2 linked regions of the Anaerocolumna chitinilytica genome follow. The main gene of each other region encodes a partner of the protein of the gene in region 2 in a complex. Links are inferred from orthologs where the notes say so. Each region holds a gene or a part of one and is shown on either strand. Other genes may lie near its edges. The genes, in order: groL and metK.

What was found.
Region 1: the proteins of metK (region 2) and groL are in contact, whole or in part, in a cryo-EM structure (PDB 8P4O), measured with the Escherichia coli proteins. The link is inferred for Anaerocolumna chitinilytica from one-to-one orthologs.

The regions. Positions count from the first base shown.
Region 1 is NZ_AP023368.1:815,172-819,898, reverse strand. What follows is about bases 219-3,161. They hold groL (chaperonin GroEL), read right to left. Parts: upstream 2,530-3,161; coding sequence 907-2,529; downstream 219-906. Other genes in these bases: bsdcttw_RS03600 (co-chaperone GroES), read right to left, coding at 2,648-2,935; bsdcttw_RS03610 (DUF6106 family protein), read right to left, coding at 219-627. Outside these bases: more of bsdcttw_RS03610, read right to left, coding at 130-218; bsdcttw_RS03595 (DUF6062 family protein), read left to right, coding at 3,342-4,064; bsdcttw_RS03590 (DUF2225 domain-containing protein), read right to left, coding at 4,248-4,727.
Region 2 is NZ_AP023368.1:5,502,562-5,519,940, forward strand. Bases 14,594-17,379 are described here. They hold metK (methionine adenosyltransferase), read right to left. Parts: upstream 16,688-17,379; coding sequence 15,500-16,687; downstream 14,594-15,499. Other genes in these bases: bsdcttw_RS24395 (sensor histidine kinase), read right to left, coding at 14,594-15,297; bsdcttw_RS24405 (HD-GYP domain-containing protein), read left to right, coding at 17,133-17,379. In the rest of the region: bsdcttw_RS24320 (peptidase domain-containing ABC transporter), read right to left, coding at 1-814; bsdcttw_RS24325 (hypothetical protein), read right to left, coding at 992-1,150; bsdcttw_RS24330 (sensor histidine kinase), read left to right, coding at 1,370-2,686; bsdcttw_RS24335 (LytR/AlgR family response regulator transcription factor), read right to left, coding at 2,683-3,456; bsdcttw_RS24340 (NADH:flavin oxidoreductase), read right to left, coding at 3,737-4,810; bsdcttw_RS24345 (hypothetical protein), read right to left, coding at 5,010-5,363; bsdcttw_RS24350 (iron-containing alcohol dehydrogenase family protein), read left to right, coding at 5,625-6,689; bsdcttw_RS24355 (hypothetical protein), read right to left, coding at 6,761-7,228; bsdcttw_RS24360 (MarR family winged helix-turn-helix transcriptional regulator), read left to right, coding at 7,474-7,917; bsdcttw_RS24365 (nitroreductase family protein), read left to right, coding at 7,993-8,592; proS (proline--tRNA ligase), read right to left, coding at 8,735-10,168; bsdcttw_RS24375 (AI-2E family transporter), read right to left, coding at 10,543-11,625; bsdcttw_RS24380 (cytidylate kinase family protein), read right to left, coding at 11,803-12,648; bsdcttw_RS24385 (TM1266 family iron-only hydrogenase system putative regulator), read right to left, coding at 12,747-13,025; bsdcttw_RS24390 (response regulator transcription factor), read right to left, coding at 13,107-13,796; more of bsdcttw_RS24395, read right to left, coding at 13,798-14,593. UniProt on the Escherichia coli protein: Catalyzes the formation of S-adenosylmethionine (AdoMet) from methionine and ATP.

The sequences.
Region 1 (4,727 bases), 4.7 Mb from region 2 along the record:
TTCAAAAGATGTCTTTCCAGAATAAACATACGTCTTTCATTATAATACAATGTTATTTTTTGTATTAAAAAAAGGATTATCTGAAGCGGTCCCGCTTACAGATAATCCCCTTATACTTTATTCTAATCTTTAATATTGAACGAGCTTTCTGGGATGTTTCATCTTTATACAACTTAACATCTTCTCATTTGGCTCAAATAAAATCCTAAGACTTTTTTCACCCTGACGATATATTATTACATAGGGCTTTGCATTTTTATCTCTTGAGGTATAATCCTTTACTGCATATTTTCCATTATTGAAACTATCCAATGCATGAGAACCGACAGGGGCCATTACCTCAACCTGCTCGAAATCTATCTTTAAATCGGTCTTTCTCTTTGCTTTTCCCATTATCTTATCAAAGTCCAACTGTCCGTCACAGAATACATATTCATATTCCAGACTAAGCCTTGGGAAAAAATAAAAAATTGCAACGATTACGATTGCTGCTATGAACAGTAGAATTTGGCTGCGCATAGAAAAGAAAAATAATACAATTGCTGCAAATATTAATAAAAATCTTAAAGCATATGTTCCGGCAGTATCCTTCCGTTTCACTCCTGCCTCTGCATATAACTCATTCATTTTTTTGCCTCCTGACCTGATTTTATGCCAATTTATTTAAGTGTATTATTTTGTCCCGGCAGTTTGATCTGTAAGCTAATACACAACATAAGAATAGCTAACTTTAGACAGCCGTCTGACAATTCTCTGAATTGGCATATTTATAAGAGTATTATACTAAAAAAACCAGGAAAGGAAAAGCCTTATTCCCAAAATAATTCTTATATCTTTATAAAAATCTTATGAAAAAAGGGAATCTGCAAATGCAGACTCCCTTTTAGGAATTAGCTCATTTCAAAATTACATCATGCCCATTCCGCCGGCACCTGCAGGCATAGCAGGTTCATTGGACTTAATATTAGCAACCACTGACTCAGTTGTTAATAATGTGGATGCTACGCTGGTAGCATTCTGAAGAGCACTTCTTGTAACCTTAGCGGGATCTAAGATTCCTGCAGCTACCATGTCTACATACTCTTCTTTTAAAGCATCGAAACCAACTCCGGGATCTTTCTCTTTTACCTTGCTGGTTACTACGGAACCTTCTAATCCTGCATTGGATACGATGCAGTAAAGAGGAGCTTCCAGAGCTTTTAAGATAATGTTAGCACCGGTTTTCTCATCACCTTCTAAAGTAGCTGCTAACTTAGCAACTTCCTTGGATGCGTGGATGTATGCGGAACCGCCGCCTGCTACGATACCTTCTTCTACAGCTGCTCTTGTTGCTGCAAGAGCATCTTCCATACGAAGTTTTTTCTCTTTCATTTCTGTTTCAGTTGCAGCACCTACACGGATAACAGCAACGCCGCCTGCTAACTTCGCAAGTCTTTCCTGTAATTTTTCTCTATCAAAATCAGATGTTGTTTCTTCTATCTGTGCTCTTATTTGTGCGATTCTGGCATCAATATTTCTCTTCTCACCCTCACCGTCAACTATGATTGTATTCTCTTTCTGAACTTTAACAGATTTTGCGCGTCCTAACTGATCCAGTGTAGTTTCTTTTAAGTCAAGACCTAAATCATCAGAAATAACAGTACCGCCTGTTAAAACAGCGATATCCTGAAGCATTTCTTTTCTTCTGTCACCATAGCCGGGAGCCTTAACAGCAACTACGCTGAAAGTTCCTCTTAATTTATTTACGATTAAAGTTGTTAAAGCTTCGCCTTCCACATCCTCAGCAATAATTAAAAGTCTTGCACCGGATTGAACGATCTGCTCTAATACAGGGAGAATATCCTGAATGTTGGATATCTTCTTATCTGTGATTAAGATATATGGATTGTCTAAATTAGCCTCCATTTTGTCCATGTCAGTAGCCATGTAAGCGGAGATGTAACCCCTGTCAAACTGCATACCTTCAACCAGGTCTAACTCTGTCTTCATTGTTTTGGATTCTTCAATTGTGATAACTCCATCATTGGAAACTTTCTCCATAGCGTCAGCTACCATCTCACCAACTGCATCATCACCGGCAGAAATTGCAGCTACTCTTGCAATCTGTGCCTTGCCGTTAAGCTTGGAGCTCATCTTTAAGATAGCATCTACTGCACTGTCAGTTGCCTTTTGCATACCTTTTCTTAAGATGATAGGGTTTGCGCCGGCAGCCAGATTCTTAATACCTTCATTAATCATAGCCTGTGCAAGAACAGTAGCGGTTGTTGTACCATCACCAGCTACATCATTTGTCTTTGTAGCAACTTCTTTTACTAATTGAGCGCCCATATTTTCGAAAGCATCTTCTAATTCAATTTCTTTTGCAATCGTAACACCGTCGTTTGTAATCAAAGGTGCGCCGTAGGATTTATCTAATACAACATTTCTTCCTTTGGGTCCTAAAGTAACTTTTACTGTATTTGCTAATAAATTAACGCCATTTTCCAGAGCTGCTCTGGCTTCTGCACCATGTTTAATTTCTTTTGCCATTTTTATAACCTCCTGATTTAAATTAATGTTCCGTAAACTGCTATGTCTTTTCCTCCCGCGAATCATTGGGTCTAGACTCTCAGACACAGTTATGATCTATACTTCTCGATAATTCAAACTAATCTTCAACAACAGCAACGATATCGTTCTGCTTTACAACAATATATTCTACTTCTTCTAATTTCACTTCAGTACCGGAATATTTGGAGAATATAACCTTATCTCCAACTTTAACCTGCATGGTTACTTCTTTTCCATCTACAACACCGCCAGGACCTACTGCTACAACTTCAGCCTGCTGGGGTTTCTCTTTTGCCTGACCAGGTAATACGATACCTGACTTTGTTGTCTCTTCAGCTACAAGCTGCTTTAAAACCACTTTGTCTCCTAATGGTACTAACTTCATTTTTATTTCCTCCTTATGATATCAATATTTCATTTAAAAAGGCATTTTTTGAATTTTATTAGCACTCACTCGAATTGAGTGCTAACCGATAAAGATATATTAGTAAATTTGCCTTTATTATGCAACCATACTTTTCTTTAAAATACGCTTTATTTTCGATAATATTTAACTTTAGCTCCATTTTATTCTTAATATCTCATTTTTTCTCACTTTTTTATAGTTACAATATAACAAATACTTTAAAACTATATATTTACTCTGCAGAAGTTCACCTTACTTAATATGGGAATATTTACTCTTTGTTATACCTGGGGGAATGAATAATTCATTGTACAATTAACTGGGCCATGCTATACTTATTGCAATAGGAACTATGAATACCAGAAAGGATTATCAGGTATATAAAATGAAAGAAAAATTGTACACCATACCGGTCAATGATGCTTTTGACAGTGACTGCGAATGCCCGATATGTTTTATGAAAAAAACACTTGAAAACAATGCGGTGGAATTCACCATGGGTCCCAGCTACATGGAAGATGATGTAAGAGCTGAAACGGATAAAATCGGATTCTGCAATTATCATCTGGGTAAGCTTTATGAGAATAAGAACCGTCTTGGGCTGGCCCTTATGCTAAAGACCCACATGGATAAGACGATTAAGGACTTAGAGGGCCTTTCCGCTAAGAAAGGTAAAGGGCCTTCTCTTTTTAAAAAGAATACGGAGACTACTCCTGTAAAAGAATATACAGATAATATAGTAAGCTCCTGCTACGTCTGCAATAAGATTGATAACATGTTCAATCTTTACATTACAACCGTATTCTACCTCTTTGAACATGACAGTGCCTTTATTGATAAATTAAAAGCTTCCAAAGGCTTTTGTACCGAGCATTATGGCCTCTTATTCCAGGAAGCGGACAAGCACCTTAGCGGAGAGAAAGCGGAGAGTTTTCGTAAGGATTTAAACAAGATATATTTTGACAATATGAAGCGGGTACGGGATGATCTGGAATGGTTTATTGATAAATTCGATTACCGTTATGTAAATGAACCCTGGAAAAATTCAAAAGATGCTCTTCCAAGAGCTATGACAAAGACTAACAGCGTCTATGAAAAAGGAAATTAATCTTCTATAAATACATTAAGGCAGCCATAAGATTAATATCACCCTTCTTATAGCTGCCTATTATGAATTATTCTTTTCAATTATTCATACTATCAACATGCTCTTTTCCAACGCGCCTCAAGAATGCGCCGAGGATTTCGCAGGCGCATTCTTGTGTATGAATTATGTCCTTTATAATTCATACTATTCCTGTTTTAATAAATCCTTTAACTCTCTAGCCTTTGCTTTAATACGCTCATTGGCATCCCTTGAGATTAATACTCTGGAAATCCATCTGCTGGACTCATCAATCTTGCCACTTCTTCTGGCAAGGTCTGCGATTAAATACATCATAGTATTTTCATCCATACCGCACATAGGGAAGGATTCCTTCGAAAATGCCTCCATAAAGCCTTCACAGGCATTCTTTATGAATTCAAATTCCTCCTCTTGAAGGTTCTTACGTTCTTTTCTGATTTCATCGGTTTCTTCCTGCTCTGCCAAAGCTTCTGCTTTTCCACGAAGGAGCCAGGCTGTCTTAAGGCATGTATAAGCTCTCTCACTTATCTTTCCCTTTTTCACTATAGCATTAACAAGGGCCAGCTTGTGACGGGAAATAGCCTCATCATATGTTAAGACCTCCCCTTCCGGAGCCATTCCTTTAAAGGAAGCTGTGATATTTTC
Region 2 (17,379 bases):
TCTCTCCCACTTTTCTGGTTCCGAAAAAATTCATGGGAAGCTTCAATACATGTCTGTAGTACCCAAGCAGCAGTGCAATATCAAGCTTCTGACTCAAATACAACATCAAATGAGAACGAAAAGCCGATAAAACCACCTTAAACAGATTTAATAAAATTACTCCGATTGACAATATATGAAGGGTTTTAACCAATCCTGCCGATAACACATCATCCAATAGCACTTTAAAATAAAAGGAACCTAGTATCCCCATGGCCGTTATTAAAAGAGATGCAATAAACACATGGCATAAAAGACGCTTTTGCGGCAAAAGCAGATATAAGAAGCGTTCAAACAACCCCTGGGTCTCATCTCCCTTTTCAAAATTCTGTCCGGGTACCATAAGAATAAGGATTCCCGTCCATTGATAGTGGGGTGCCTTTCCCTCTGCCGCTCCTTCGCCCATAAATTCTCCCGGCGTTAATTTGACGATTCCTTTACCCGGGTCCGCAAGTATAATTTCTTTGGCTGTTATTTTATGTATCACGACATAATGAAGCAGGGTACCATCCACTACCACATGGGCAATACAAGGCAGCGGGAACTCGGAAAAAAGGGCATTCTTATCACCTTTTACCCCTTTCGCACTAAAGCCGAGCTGCTCTGCTGCTTTTATTACACCATAAGCGTTGGTTCCCTGCTTATCTGTACCGGCAACTTCTCTTATCCTTGTAATGGATGTTTTAAAACCATACTGTTTTGAGATGGTCGCCAGACAGGCTGCACCGCAATCTGTCATATCATGTTGTTTGATACAGTAGTATTTACGAAACATAGATTCCTCTTTTGTTAATGGCAAGAAATGCTGTTTATAATTCGTATACATTCCAACCTATTTTTACTTTTTAGCTTTATTCACTGACAAAAATTTACCACTTTTTAGGAGTATGTACAATGCAGATGTGCTATTTGGTAAAAACACCGTGGTAATTGGTTACAGTCTGCATATGTATTATTTATCAAAGTATTTAAAAATATCTTTAAATTCCTGGCATACATTTGTAACAATGACTTTAAAAAAGGCATCTCCCCCCACGGTTTTTTCTAATTCATCTACTTTAAGTTCACATAAATTATCGTTCATCTCAATATTTACTTTTTTCTTATTCATCTTTCTACCTCCTTTTAAGTCGAATCTACCACTTTTTTATCACATCAACAATATAGCCGTGCTATTCGGTAAATAAACCATGCTATTTGGTATGTTATCAGAAAGACTGGTGATAAACATTTTTTTCTAATTAGGATTAAAATAACAATAGGTTTGTGATAAAATAGAACTATACATCGAAACTCGATGATAGTTCTTATGTTACTTAGGAGATATTTTATGAATAGTAATTTTGTTTCTGTAAGCATTGATATTACTTATAATTTATTGGCTTTGTTAGTTTTAGATAAATACTGTGATTATTTTCTGACACGTTCTCAATCAGATAAACTGTATATAAAACGGCTGTATTTTTATATCCCGGTACAAATCTTACTAAGCATTCTATCAATCGATACCGTTATCTTTACTACTTTGCTGTTTGTAAGTTATTTATTGTACATCAACCTTTTTTACATTACAGAATTTAAAAAAGGCCTTCTCTTTGTACTCAAGTTTTTTCTCATTTTTTATGGTTTATCTGGAATTGCTTTTATCGTAATATCTTTTTTTATGGATTTTTTATCAGGCCTGATTGGCTTGTTTGATAATAATTTTTATCAAAACCTTAAAGGAATCATAGTTAATACTCTGGCTTATATAATATCCTGCTTCTATCTGCATCATAAAAAGCTGAAGCACCAACCAGTTAACAATCCCTATAAGAGGTATGTTTATCTAATCTTAGGATTAATTATTTTTGTATTAAGTACTTTTATAATCTATATCTATACTTTAAACTCTTCAAAAGAAGCATTGGAGAATATTGTTACAATCATTTTCCTAATAAATATTCTAATGATTGTACTAATCCTATCCATCTACGAAAAAATCGTTGACTCTCTTCAGGAAGCAGCCCTGAAACAATTACAGCAGCAAAAATATGAACTTGCACAGAGTTATTATGAAGAACTAAGTGAGAAATCCAAGCAACTGGTGTCTCTTCGACATGACTTTAAAAATCATCTGAATATTATTGCAGGGCGCTTGGAGCAAAAGGATTATACAGAGGCTCTTTCCTATCTGGAAAGGATTACAGCTGTTACGAAATCTGCCGGAGATTTGATTATTACGAATAATGCTACTGTCTCTGCTATTCTTCAATCAAAAAAAGTAGAGTGTGAAAGAAAAGGCATAGGGTTTACTTATACCGCTGCCTTTGAGAAAATATATAAATTAACAGATATGGATTTTACGATAATACTTGGCAATATACTGGATAATGCCATTGAAGCACAGGAAGAGGTGAGGGCAGGTAAATACCTAGCCGTTTCCATCACACAGGCAGATACCTATCTTGTTATCCAGTGTGAAAACCCCTATCTGGCAAGTCCTATGAAGAAGAACGGACGCCTGGTAACCTCTAAAAAAGATAGCGAATTTCATGGGGTAGGGCTATTAAACGTCTCTGATGTATGCGAAAGGTACGGCGGTGACTTCCATTATACCTATGATAATTCCATCTTTACGGTCAGAATTATGCTTCCTAATTATTAGAATGTCTGCTCCTGGAGCTTTACATATATCCTATTCATAAATCGTTCCTTGATGTCCTTATAATACTTTCTGCTGACCGGTACTTCTATGTAGTCTGCTAAGACTATGGTGTTCTTACCGACTTCCTGTATCATGTCAAAGTTCACAATATAACCTTGGTGAACATAGCAGAATTTATTAACGTCCAATTTCTCGTATAATTGGGACAGTGTCTCATAGCAGGCATATTCATTATCTCCGGTGCGGATAATACTTGTATTGCGTTTCTTTTCTATATATTTTATCTTCGTTATTTCGATGTATACATCTGTGTTTTTAATTTTAACTTCCAGATATCTCTTTCTGGCACTGATTTGGTCTCTCTTAAAGTCAATGGCTGCCGTAGCAAGGGACATAACTTTCTTAAGCTTTGTATAATCCACCGGCTTTACCAGGTAATTAAGAGCATTTACCTCAAAAGCCCCCAGCGCATAATTATCAAAGCTGGTTGCAAATATGATTATGACATCCTCGTCCTTTTTTCTAATCTCTCTAGCGGTCTCCATACCGGATAACCCACCCATTTCAATGTCCAGCACCAGGATATGAAAAATGGTTTCCTCATACTGAGACAGCAATTTTTCTCCGCTGCTGAATCTGCATATATCCAGCTTGTTTCCGCTTTCATTTTCATAGGTCTTTAACAAATTGCTCAGTTCATCCTGATAATAGATTTCATCATCGCATATGGCGATTCGATATTGACTTAGCATATCCCTTATCCTTTTCATTATGGAGTTTCTTTCAAATGGTATCTCTTTATGACTATATTTTAATAGGAAGCTGAAACCAAATCAACCCCTGTATGCTATTCTGCATAAAAACAGTGGTATTTAGCCAAATAATGAAACCGCTCCATATAAAAAGATGCTCACTTAGTGAAACTGCGAGCATCTTTCTTATAAACTTACCTATTCTTATAAAACATATTATTATTAACTTACCTATATGAACCAGGCCCAAAACTTTGCTGATTACCTATCGGGAAAAGCTGACTCTTTGGTATTTATCTTAGTTGTTAAAGATACAATTTGTCTCTTTTCCGAAGCACTTCGAACAGGATATACACTTTGCCGGTGTCCTATCTCCGCTCAACCAGCGGTTAACCAGCTCCGGCTCTCGTATAAATGGCCGGCAAAGGGATATATATTCTATGTTCGTTTTTGCTATTACCTCTTCTATCTTGGTAAAATCCCGGTTTCCGCCTACTAATATAACCGGAATATCAATTTCTTCTGCAATTTGTGCAGCATACTGTTTGAAATAGGATTCCGTTTCAGGAGTGATTTTTCTAATAGTCCCCTCATTCACCCTCGCTGATGGAATACCGCCGCTGATTTCAATCGCTGTTACCCCGGTATCCTGCAGCATTTTACAGACATGTCTGCAATCTTCAAAGGTAAGCCCGCCTTCCATGAAGTCATCACAATTGACTTTCACAAGCACCGGATATTCTTCTCCTACTACTGCTCTTACCCGCTGTATGGTTTCCACTACAGCTCTTGCTCTGTTTTCTATGGTACCGCCGTATTCATCGGTTCTTCGATTGTAATAAGGGGTAAGAAATCTGCTCAGAAGATATCCATGAGCAACATGGATTTGCACTCCGTCAAACCCTGCCTTTTTTGCTCTAGCGGCTCCATTGGCAAAAGCCTCCTCCATCTTATGAATATCTTCTATGGTCATTTCTTTTGGTACTGTCTGATATACCAGATCAGTTACTTCACTTGGACCCCATAATTCACCCTCTAAGGTACTTTTATTCTGTGCCCCGTTGCACACAAGCTGTACTATGATATTTGTATCATAGCTATGGATAATATCAGTCAAATTCTTATATTCTTCAATAAAAGAGTCGTCATAAATTCCCATTTGACCAGGAACTAACTTTTCTGCATCTGTAACATTTGTTAATCCGGTTATAATAGTGCCAACTCCGCCTTTTGCAAGGTTTTCATAGAGTTGAAGCAACTTTTGTGTGGTATGTCCTTTTTCATCTGCTCTTCCGTCATGGGTTGCCGAGCGGATTATTCTGTTTTTCATCCGCATACCTGATAGTTCAGTGGTATCAAATAATGTTCTCATTTAGTCGCTCCTTTAATAGATATTTATTGTATAATCCATTGATATACATAGGTTGAGTTCCTGCTCTTGTTCTCTTTTTCATTCAATTATATTTTGGAATTCATATTATATGTATATGCATATATTATTCGTTTCATCTATAATTGTCAAGCAGTTTTTCTTGAAAACACTATCCATCGTAACCAGCAGCAAAAAGTAATTAGCTTCTATCTCCAAGTGCAACTAAGATCTGATTCGTCCTTTTTTCCAGATAATTTTCAATATAATCATGCTCTTCGTCATTAACAACAAAAAAGTTTGCATAGTAATTGGGATCAGGGTTTCCGCCCACACCCCCATAATATTTTATCCCATCGATTATCACAACATAATCATTATACCAGGATGAAAACACAGTCCCAAGTGGCCTATCCGGCTTCCCATTAAATCCAAGAAACTCACAGACTTTTCCTTGCTCTCTTAAATACTTAATAAATCCGATAATCGGTTCTTCCATTGGATTTTTAAAATATTTATCCGGTATGATAATATCAATTTTATTATCAGATGTCATGAAACTCCTCCTCATAAGACTATACTGCACTCCAAATCCATGGTATTATTATACAGTAAATATTTAACTATAAGCAATACCTTTCTTAAACACGGCAGCTAAAATCGTTATAAAAAATAATGAATGTCAATACTAATAATGTCTTGCAAATGATTAAAATTAATTATACATTTATAAGAGAACAGGTTGAAAGCTCAGACTTTTTCAATTATGCTTTACCAATATACAATGAATGATTAGGTATTCACGAAAGGAGTTATTATGGGTATATCCATGCACAGAATAGAAATACCAACTATTATGGAGGTCGACAGTAACAGACTTGTACATGTGGGTTCCTATATTGAGAGGGCCGGAATCTCGAATGTTGCAGTTTTTTTTGGTGAGGGAATAAGGGATCTCTTCGGAGAAGTTATCCTGGATTCTATTCAAAAAAAGCCCTCCCTCAACCTGCTGAATACTTATGATTATGATGATATCCGCCTGGAAAGCCTGATATCAATAGCCTTTACCCTTCCCAAAAATATTGATGCTATTATAGGCGTCGGAGGCGGTAAGGTATTAGATGCTTCCAAATACATTGCTTTTCTCAATAATGTACATTTTATAAGTATTCCTACTTCCACCTCTAATGACGGCTTCTCCAGTTCAGGGTGTTCGCTGATTATAGACGGGAAGAGAACATCCGTACAAGCAGCCATGCCCTTTGGATTAATCGTCGATCTTGATGTTATAAAAAATGCCCCGGCAAAATTTATATACTCCGGTCTGGGTGATATCGTATCAAAGATTACTGCTATTTATGACTGGTATTTTGAAGAGCATAATCACAAAGCGAAGGTAGACGATTTTGCTGCAATGCTTGCCCGAAAGTCCGTCAACAGTATTGTACGTATGCCTTATACCGATATTACCGAAAAGTATTTCTTAAAGGAAATGGTGGACTCTCTGACTATGAGCGGAATCTCCATGGAAATAGCCGGCAGCAGCGCACCTGCCAGCGGAAGTGAACATCTCATCTCCCATGCCCTCGATAAAGTTGTAGCTTTTCCTCAGCTCCACGGAATCCAAGTTGGCGTTGCCACCTATCTGATGAGTTTAGTCCAAGAGCACCGGTATGAGAGAATAGAGAAATTCCTAAGCGAAACAGGCTTTTTTGATTACGTTGAAACATTGGGTATGAAGGCTGATGATTTTGAAGAGGCAATTGATTTTGCACCATCTATTAAAGTAAACAGACATACCTTTATCCATGTGGAAGAGAATCGTCTGAAAGCTAAAATGCTTCTAAGAGAAAATGACATACTACGAAGGGTACTTAAGTAATGACATGTAAAGGGGGGTAGGAGCATGCTTATCATACGGGAACTTTTGGATAGCGATATGCTGGAAGTGACTTACTCGTCTTCATCCTGCTCTGCACTGTAATAATGGACTCCTACCCTCTTTAATACCAGATAATGAGCGCCTTTTAGTGACTTAATCGTTAACTTTAATTCATATTGCTTTCTTACATCCATTAATGACTCGTTGGCATCTGTTATTAAGGTATGTACATCGTAACTATTCTTAAAATCTATTGTTTCAAATTGTGGTATATTAAAATTCTTATCTTGCAATGTATAAGAGATCTTATCGATATAATCTTTTTTTCCGTCATATCCAATATACTCAAAATAGAGTGAATCATGATTTGTTCCGTTTATCTTAATAGATGTATAGGTTGCCATCCATTCATCGTCTTTTCCATAAAACGCGCATACACCATCTTTTGTTTCATTGTATTTTGCTACAAACTTTATACATGTAACAATTATTACGACTGTTAATGCAATTAACCCAATTATATATATACGTTTTTTCATATCTCCTCCTTTTTATCTCATATCATTTAGATACAAAGTAATTTTTCTGCTTACTTTTATATGGAATAATATCTATTATACTTATACTATCCAAGTAGTCAACTACTGCTTGTACTATCTTCATAACAGTACATATCCTTATGGCTAGCATTCATTTTATTTATAATTAATTTATCGAAAATATATTTTATAAAATTTAATTTTACCCTATTGACATTATTACTAGTTAGTAGTATATTAGAGCCATGGAAAATAAATCATTATTAAATACACAAACCGAATTGAATATGCAGACCCTGCGGATATTGAACCGATGCAGCCAAAGTGTTCATAAGAAAGAGCTCAGTGTTATTAAGGATAGCGGACTTACCGCCTCCCAGTTCGAAGTTCTGGAAGTCCTCCGAGATCTTGGAGATTTAAGAATTAGCGACATCATTGAGAAGATACTTGCTACCGGCGGCAACATGACAGTTGTTATTGATAATCTGGCAAAGGATGGATTGGTACAGCAATCAGTAGATCCTCAGGATAAGAGAGTAAAGCTTATTCGAATAAGCGATAAAGGAAAAGCCCTGATGGATGATCTGATTCCCCGTTATCTGGATAATATTAATACAATCTTTGATAAGCTGCCAGAAGCAGAGAAAAAAACCTTAAGAGAAATTCTAACAAAACTATCAGGCTTATAAAATCTTAGACTGACAGGGTATAGCAAAATACATTTTTAAACACAATATTATTATATTAAATCAGGAGGATTTACCATGAAGAATTTTTTAGAAGCAATTGAAAACAGACGTACTGTATATGCATTTAGTAAAGAATCACCCATATCCGATGAAAGAATTCAAGAAATTGTAGGGCTTGCCGTAAAGCATTCTCCTTCCGCTTTCAATTCTCAGAGCAGCAAGGTTGTATTATTATTCGGAAGCGAACACGATAAGCTTTGGGATATCGCTCTGGAAGCCTTAAGAAAAATTGTTCCTGCAGAGAGCTTCGCTTCCACAGAGGAAAAGATTGCATCCTTTAAGGCAGGACATGGAACTGTCCTCTACTTTGATGATAACGGTATTGTAGAATATCTGCAAAAAGAATACTCCCTATACAAAGATAACTTCCCTGTATGGGCTCAGCAATCAAATGGTATGTTACAGCTTGTCGTATGGACTGCATTGGAAGATGAAGGACTCGGTGCCTCCCTCCAGCACTACAACGAACTGATTGAGGAAGCTGTTAAGAAGGAATGGAATCTTCCTGCTTCCTACAAATTAATCGGCCAGATGCCTTTTGGTAAACCTACCGCCGCTCCCGGTGAGAAATCTTTTGTACCACTGGAAGAACGTTTTAAGGTATTTGGAGCTTAAGCTTATTCCTAAAAATTTCGATAGATTAACCCCTTTTAACTCCCCTCCAAAAGATGAGGCAAGGTTTTATACCTTGCCTCATTTCCGTTTTAAAACATATTATCCTGTTTCACTACATATTGCCTTTAGTATTCAGTGCTTATTAATAAGCTTTGCCCCAATAAACCATAGCTTTTGCTTTCTTACCGCAGCATACGCAAGTATCTGTGATTTCTTCCTGCTTAAAGGGCATACATCTGGAAGTAGCACCGGTCTCTTCCTTTATCTTATCTTCACATGCCTGGTCACCGCACCACATTGCTTTTACAAAGCCGGGTTTTGTAGCAACTTCTTCCTTTAGCTCTTCAAAGTTACCAGCCTGATAAGTATGGGAATCTCTGTGGACTCTGGCTCTCTCAAGCATTTCTTTCTGCATGGTTTCAAGAACTTCTCCTACCTTTTCTTCCAGGCTGTCTAATGATACTACCAGCTTTTCTCTGGTGTCACGGCGTACGATAACTGCCTGATTTTCTTCGATATCTTTCGGTCCAATCTCAATTCGGATGGGGATTCCTCTCATCTCCTGCTCACTGAATTTCCAGCCGGGACTCTTATCGGTATCATCTACTTTTACGCGGAAGGCACCCAATTTATTCTTAAGTTCTGCAGCTTTTTCAAGAACTCCTTCTTTATGCTGTGCGATAGGAACAATCATTACCTGAGTAGGTGCTACTCTGGGAGGCAGTACGAGACCGCTGTTGTCACCGTGCACCATAATAACAGCACCGATAAGTCTGGTGGTCATACCCCATGATGTCTGATGAACATATTGGAGTTTATTATCTTTATCCGTATACTGGATATCAAAAGCATGAGCAAAGCCGTCTCCGAAGTTATGGCTGGTTCCGGACTGAAGTGCTTTACCGTCGTGCATTAAAGCTTCTATGGTATATGTGTCTTTTGCACCGGCAAACTTCTCTTTGTCGGTTTTCTTACCTCTAATCATTGGTATTGCAAGTACTTCTTCACAGAAGTCAGCGTAAAGATTCAGCATCTGGATTGTTCTCTCCTCTGCTTCTTCCGCTGTAGCATGGGCTGTGTGTCCTTCCTGCCACAGGAATTCTACGGAACGCAGGAAAGGTCTTGTAGTCTTCTCCCAACGTACAACAGAACACCACTGGTTATATACCTTGGGCAAATCTCTGTAGGATTGTATAATATTAGAATAGTGGTCACAGAAAAGTGTTTCAGAGGTAGGTCTAACACACATTCTCTCCTGCAGGGGTTCCAACCCTCCATGTGTTACCCAGGCAACCTCCGGAGCAAATCCTTCTACATGGTCCTTTTCTTTTTGCAGCAGGCTTTCCGGTATAAACATAGGCATATAAACATTCTCTACCCCAGTTTCTTTAAATCTTCTGTCCAATTCTCTTTGGATATTTTCCCAGATAGCATAGCCGCCGGGTCTTAAAATCATGCACCCTCTTACGCTGGAATAATCGATCAATTCCGCTTTTTTAACTACATCTGTGTACCACTGGGCAAAATCCTCTTCCATGGAGGTAATTGCTTCCACCAGCTTCTTTTCTTTCGCCATAACGGTTTCTCCTTTCAGATCTTGTGTGAAATCATATCTCCTTCACACAGGTTTTATTAATAAAGGTAATAGGAGGAAGCGACATTACTTAAGCTGCTGTAAAAAGGCAATAAAAAAAGTCCTTCCTCCACAAGGGACCGAAAGACCTCGGCGGTACCACCCTAATTAACTGTTCCCAGTTCACTTTGACACCGTTAACGCCGGTTCTACGCCATACTTTCATACAGTGCTCCAAGGTAGGTTCTATAAGTTTATCCTGAGAATCTCTCACCAATCTATTCTCTCTCTGGGAGGACAAATATTATATACTATTCCTTATCATTGCTTTGTATATTGATTTTATGCCACCTCCAGGTCTTTGTCAATCTATTTTTTTACTCCTGATTATCTGGCGTTACTTCCGGTACTTTACGTCCATCGATCCGGTTTACAGCTTCTTTTATGATGGTTACTATCATAACCAGACCCACAGGCCCAAGGAGAAAGCCAAATAAACCGAATACCTTAACTCCTACATACATTGCCATCATAGTATAAACCGGCTTAATACCTATACGGTTTCCAAATAGCCGCGGCTCTACTGTATTTCGTAAAAGCATGCAGCTAACATATGCTGTCAGGATAATAGCTGCCGAATAGACGTCTTTCTGAAACAGGCTGATAATTGCCCACGGTACTAATATCATACCGCTGCCGAGTATAGGAAAGGCATCAACTACTCCGATACCAATCCCGACTAAAAGAGCGTATTTATTATGAATCAAAAACATGGAAAGGGTACAGATAAGAGAGATAAACAGTAACATAATACCCTGGGTTTTCAGATATGCTTTTCCCATATGGGATAGTTTTGAGGTGACTATCTGAATATCTTTATAGAAGTAAGAATTTCTTACCCCTTCTTTATACTGTTCCTCATCCTTAATCAGCAGTAAGATGCTAACCAGCATAATTAGGAGAATACCAATAAAACCTACCATTCCAATCAGAAGATTTATACTTCTTGTGGTAATCACCGGCATTATCTTATTCTTAATAACGATCAATACCCCATCAAAATTGGTATAAATAAAATTCTGCACTGTACCAAGCTTTATACCCAGTACTTTATCGCATCCGGAACAAAGAGAATCGATATAACCGGTCAAAACAGCTAAATAGATCGGGAAATTCTTTAGTAATGCTACCACCTGCTGTAACAGCATATCACATACATAATAGACGATAAAACCGACTAGAGCACTTAGTAAACACAATGACAAGATTGCCCCTAACAGCTTTGGTAGCCTTAGTTTTTGATTTAGAAACCTCACAAGGGGCAGAAGCGCCGCAGCTATTAGATATGCAATAATAAAGGGAGCAAACAGAGGCAGCACATATTCCAATCCGATATACACTCCTGTAACCGTAAGAATAACAACCCCTAATATCTTTACTTTTTTATTTACCTTAAACATAATAGCTGCCTCCTTTCTGTGCTCCATAAATATTGTCCGATAAAATTAATTTAAGGAATAGAACCAAAGAAATAAAAATAAAAACAGAGGTATTGATTAAATACCTCTGTTTTTATTATCTTCCAAAACCTTATTTGTATGTTAGGTGATTATTTCATCAATTTCAAAAGATTGGCTTTATTGATTATTTAAGGTTGTAAACAAAAATGGAATACCGGCTTCTCTCGCAGCCTTTACATCCTCTAATCCGCTTAAGATTTTATAACTATCTCCGTTCTTTTCTGCAATGATTTTAACCTCCGGAAGGTTAGCATCCACAAGATTAGCATCCCAGCGTTCTTTTGCCTTTTCATAAACTGAAATCTTATCCTTTAAGATATCTGCTTCTTCATTTCCGATTTCGTCTTTGTATAAAGATTTCGGAGATAACAATACTCTGGTTGTCTGTACCATCTGACCATGATTGTCAGCTACCAGAGCATAATAATCTTTTGCTTCTTTCATGATTGTTGAAGCAATAAGCTCCGGAGAGGAGTATGTGCTCTCTACAACCAGATTATAATTGGAATAATCAAAGTATTCCAAATTATAAATATCTTTGTAACGTACATTCTCTGTCTGTGCTCTCATATAAAGCTTTTCTTTTGCTTCCTCTAAGGAAGAATACTGCTCTTCTGTTCCTCTGTTGTCATTCATAACTCTTTCTGCGGCAACATTTAAATCCACGGCAAGAAATACTTTAAAAGATTTTTCTACAAAATGCCAGGCCAGCCTGGAGTCAAAAATAATATTCTTATCCGGATTTTCTCTGGAGATTCTGGCGGTTGTGTCATCTATCATGTTATCGTATTTATGGTCACTGCACATTAACTGGTTCATCTCAAGGGTCGTCATGTTCATTTGTCTCGCCAGCTCCCGCTGAACCTTCCCTGTGGAATAAATCTCAAAGCCGTACTTGTCCTCCAATATCTTACAGATTGTAGATTTGCCGCTTCCCAGATTTCCTGTTATTGTGATATGCATAGTGTCCTCCTATTGTTTCCAAAAGCTTGTCTTAAAAGTTTAATGGTTAACATTATAACACGCTATATGCCACAAGTAAAGCCCGTCAGAGTAACGTATTACAGCCCTAAGACATCTTCGTTTTGAGGTGCCCCCGCTTTGGAATAAACTGTTTTTGCACTTATTCCCTCTAACATACCAAGCTTTCCTGATAAGGAATTAATGGTGTTATTGTCAGCCTCAACTACAATGCTGATAATGTTCATCTGCTGGTCTCTGATTGGAAGCCCCATTCTGCCGATGATGAACTTTCCGAAATCATGAAGAATATGGTTGACCTCCTCTACCTGCTCCAGATTTTCAACAATAATACCAACTAACGCAATCCTCGTCTCCATTTTCGCCTCTCCTTTTCATTTTTCTAATATAGACATAACAATCTAATATTATTCTGTACCAAATAAATGCCCCGAACTCTACTACACCTTAAAACGATATCCCACGCCCCATATGGTTTCAATATACTGAGGTTTTGAAGTGTTGAACTCAATCTTCTCCCTGATTTTTTTGATATGCACGGTAACCGTGGCAATATCTCCTATGGAATCCATGTCCCATATCTTCTGGAATAGCTCCTCTTTGGTATAAACCCTGTTAGGGTTCTCCGCAAGAAATGTAAGAAGGTCAAATTCTTTCGTAGTAAAGCTCTTTTCCTCATTATTAACGTATACTCTTCTGGCTGTTTTGTCAATCTTCAGGCCTCTGATTTCAATAACTTCGTTTTCCCTGGCGCTGTCACCGATCAACCGTTCATAGCGGGCAAGATGTGCTTTTACCCTTGCCACCAGTTCGCTTGGACTAAAGGGTTTAGTAATATAATCATCTGCACCCATGCCGAGTCCTCTGATCTTATCAATATCCTCTTTCTTAGCAGAAACCATAAGAATAGGAATGTTTTTTTCGCTTCGGATATTCTTGCATATCTCAAACCCATCCATACCGGGAAGCATAAGATCTAATATTATCAGGTCAAATTCTTCCTTTAAGGCTCTTGTAAGCCCCTGGTCTCCGGAGTTTTCAATCTCCACCTCAAAGCCGCTAAGCTCTAAGTAATCCTTCTCCAGCTCTGCAATTGCCATCTCATCTTCCACTATCAGTATTCTGCTCATCCTAGACATCCTCCCTGCACTTTCTTAATGTGAAATAAATGGTAGTTCCTTTATCTTCTTCACTTTCGGCCCATATAGTTCCCATATGGTCCTCTATAATCTTCTTTACAATAGCAAGTCCAAGACCGGTACCTCCCTTGGTAGAATTCCTGGAAGCATCTGCCCGGTAAAATCTTTCGAATATAAAAGGTATATCCTTTTCTGCAATTCCCGGTCCGTTATCTTCTATGCTGATCACAACTTCTTCCGCTCTGTTAAAACTTGAACCCTCCATAATCCGTATGCTAATACGTCCCTGCTTCTTTCCCATATATTTTACGGAATTTCCGACGATGTTGCTGATTACGCGCTTTAATTGCTCTGCATCTGCATTGACAATCGTACTCGGATCCGTTTCATTATGGTACTCTACTTCAATATTTTTAACTTCAAGATCGAGAGTAATCTCTCCCAGACAGTCTTCAAAATAATTACCCAAATTAATACAGGAAAAAGTATAAGGCATGGTATTGCAGTCAATCTTGGAGTAAAAAGAAAGTTCATCTACCAGTGAGGATAAATCATTGGCCTTAGTATAAATAGTCTTTATATATTTCTCCTGTTTTTCCCTGGTGTCTGCGACACCATCCATAATACCCTCCGCATAGCCTTTTATTGCCGTTATCGGAGTTCTTAAATCATGAGAAATATTGCTGATTAATTCCTGCATCTCCTGTTCGTAGCGAAGCCTGACATCAATCAATTCCTTCAATCGGATTCTCATTTCTTCAAAGTCCACACAAAGTCTTCCAATCTCATCCTCCGGGTCACCTTCAATAGAATAATCCAGATTCCCTTCCTTCATAGCATTGGTAGCAGCATGAAGTGTATTAATAGGAATAATTATACTTCGGTATATCCATAGTATCAATACGGAAGCCGTAAGGATAACAATAGATACCAGAGATAACAGGAGCTGAATAGCGGAAGCTTTAAACTGAGGAATGAGGGTATCAAGCTCTGTAATAATAAATATACTTCCCTTTGACCCATCTGCGAAATAAAAATCCTGCTGCTTTAATAAAAGCGGGTATTTACCGTCAACATATAACCCGCCTTCTGCATTTCCCGTGTGTTCTCCAAATGCAGGCATACTTGTTATTATTCTATCGAACCTGTCCGTATCACCGGCATAAATAAAGTCGTCGTCCTTTCGAACGGCAATGTAGGAGTACTTTCCTTTTAATTCTTTTTGAAGATAGCTGATATATTCTTCATCCCCGAACTTTTCCGGATCCTTTTGTGCTGTCAGAACAATTTCATTATATACACCCCGGGTCAAACGGCTTAATAGCTGTACCGGATTAGAAATAGCGGTGATTGAATTCGTCTTAACATCATAGGTTTGCTTTATTGCATTATTCTGATACCCGATAATAATGCTTAAGGCAAGGCAAACCAGCATAAGAGGTATTGTAGTTATAATAAGAAAGGCTGTAAAAAGCCTGCTCTTTAATTTCAAGGTAATGACCTCCTATCAAATTATTCCATTGTTTCTATTCGTATTATACCATATGCCTGATAGTTCTACACCGAAAATAACTATGAGCTTTCTAAATATTTTATGAACTTATAGGGTTTTCTGATTAATTCTTTGCCTCATAAACAAAAAAAGGAGGCACTTTAAGCTAATGCTTTGTGCCTCCTGCCGTTATTGCCGGTATTTATAAATATTTCTTCAGTAATTCCACTTTATCTGTCTTTTCCCAAGGTAAATCAAGGTCATTTCTGCCAAAGTGTCCGTAAGCTGCTGTCTGCTTATAGATAGGACGTCTAAGATCAAGCATCTTGATAATTCCTGCAGGACGAAGGTCAAAGTTCTCTCTGATGATTTCAACTATTTGTTCTGAGCTTAAGCTGCTTGTTCCGAAGGTATCCACCATGATAGATGTAGGCTGTGCCACACCGATAGCATAGGATAACTGGATTTCGCATTTATCTGCAAGGCCTGCTGCCACAATATTCTTTGCTACATAGCGGGCTGCATAAGCTGCTGAACGGTCTACCTTTGTGCAATCCTTACCGGAGAAAGCACCGCCGCCGTGACGTGCATATCCGCCGTAGGTATCAACAATTATCTTACGGCCTGTAAGTCCGCTGTCTCCGTTGGGTCCGCCGATTACAAAACGTCCGGTGGGATTAATAAAGAACTTTGTCTTGTCATCTAAGAGCTCTGTGGGAAGAACTTCCTCAAAGACATACTTTTTGATATCTGCATGTATCTGTTCCTGGGTAACATCGGGATCATGCTGAGTAGATAGAACTACTGCATTCAGATGTATGGGTTTTCCTTCTTCATTGTACTCCACTGTAACCTGGGACTTTCCATCGGGTCTTAAATAAGGCAGTGTGCCGTCTTTACGAACTTTGGTAAGCTGTCTGGTTAATTTGTGGGCCAGAGATATGGGATAAGGAAGGTATTCTTCCGTCTCATTGCTGGCAAAGCCAAACATCATACCCTGGTCTCCCGCACCGATTGCCTCTATCTCATCTTCGGACATCGTGTGTTCCTTGGCTTCCAGTGCCTTATTAACGCCCATGGCAATATCCGGTGACTGTTCATCCAGAGCAACCATAACACCGCAAGTATTTGCATCAAAGCCATACTCAGACCTGTCATATCCAATCTCACGAATGGTATCACGTACGATTTTCTGAATGTCAACATAGCCCTTTGTAGTGATCTCTCCCATTACCAGTACAAGTCCTGTTGTTATCGCTGTTTCACAAGCGACACGGCTCATAGGGTCCTGTTCTAGCATAGCATCTAATACCGCATCCGATACCTGATCGCATATTTTATCGGGATGCCCTTCTGTAACTGATTCTGAAGTAAATAATAATTTGTTCATGTCATCTCCAATCTGTGCCTGCCAGCCTGCAAACAGCCTGCGGCACGCGTTCAATGAAAAGTGTGGTTACTTCTCTTCCTATCTCTTGTGCAAAACCTTTGCAAGGATTATTTTATGCAATAAAAAAAGTCCTGCTAAGTGGACTTGAAAAATACATCAAATCCTCTTATTGTTCGATTACTCGCTCAGGTTGGCACCTTCCGCAAAGGGGGTTGCCGTGACTTCATAGAGCCTTTACTCTCCGTCACTCTGAATAAGAGAAATAATTTATAAAATTTTATGTTACGTAAATGAGAATATAGTATTAGTCAGCTTTTGTCAAGCATTTTTTTATTGACATCTTTCGGTGTTTTTTCTATACTTAAGCTATATATTGGTATTGACAGATGCCTTAACATCTGCAGCCATATGCGCCGGATAAAGACGCGGATAGGAGCGTATTAGTGTGAGTAAACAAAGAATATCCATAAGGCAGGCAAAGCCCGGTTTAGTAGTAGCAGATGATGTCTATAATTCAAACAATCAATTGGTAATATCCAAAGGAGTAGAATTAACTGACCGTATAATTACAAGATTGAAATTTAATTCTGTTAGCGAATTCAATATTGTCCTTGACACAGATGAACCACAAGTACCGGTGAAAGAATCAAGTTATTCTGAAAAAGTTCGCCAAAGTGCTGAGTTCAAGGAAT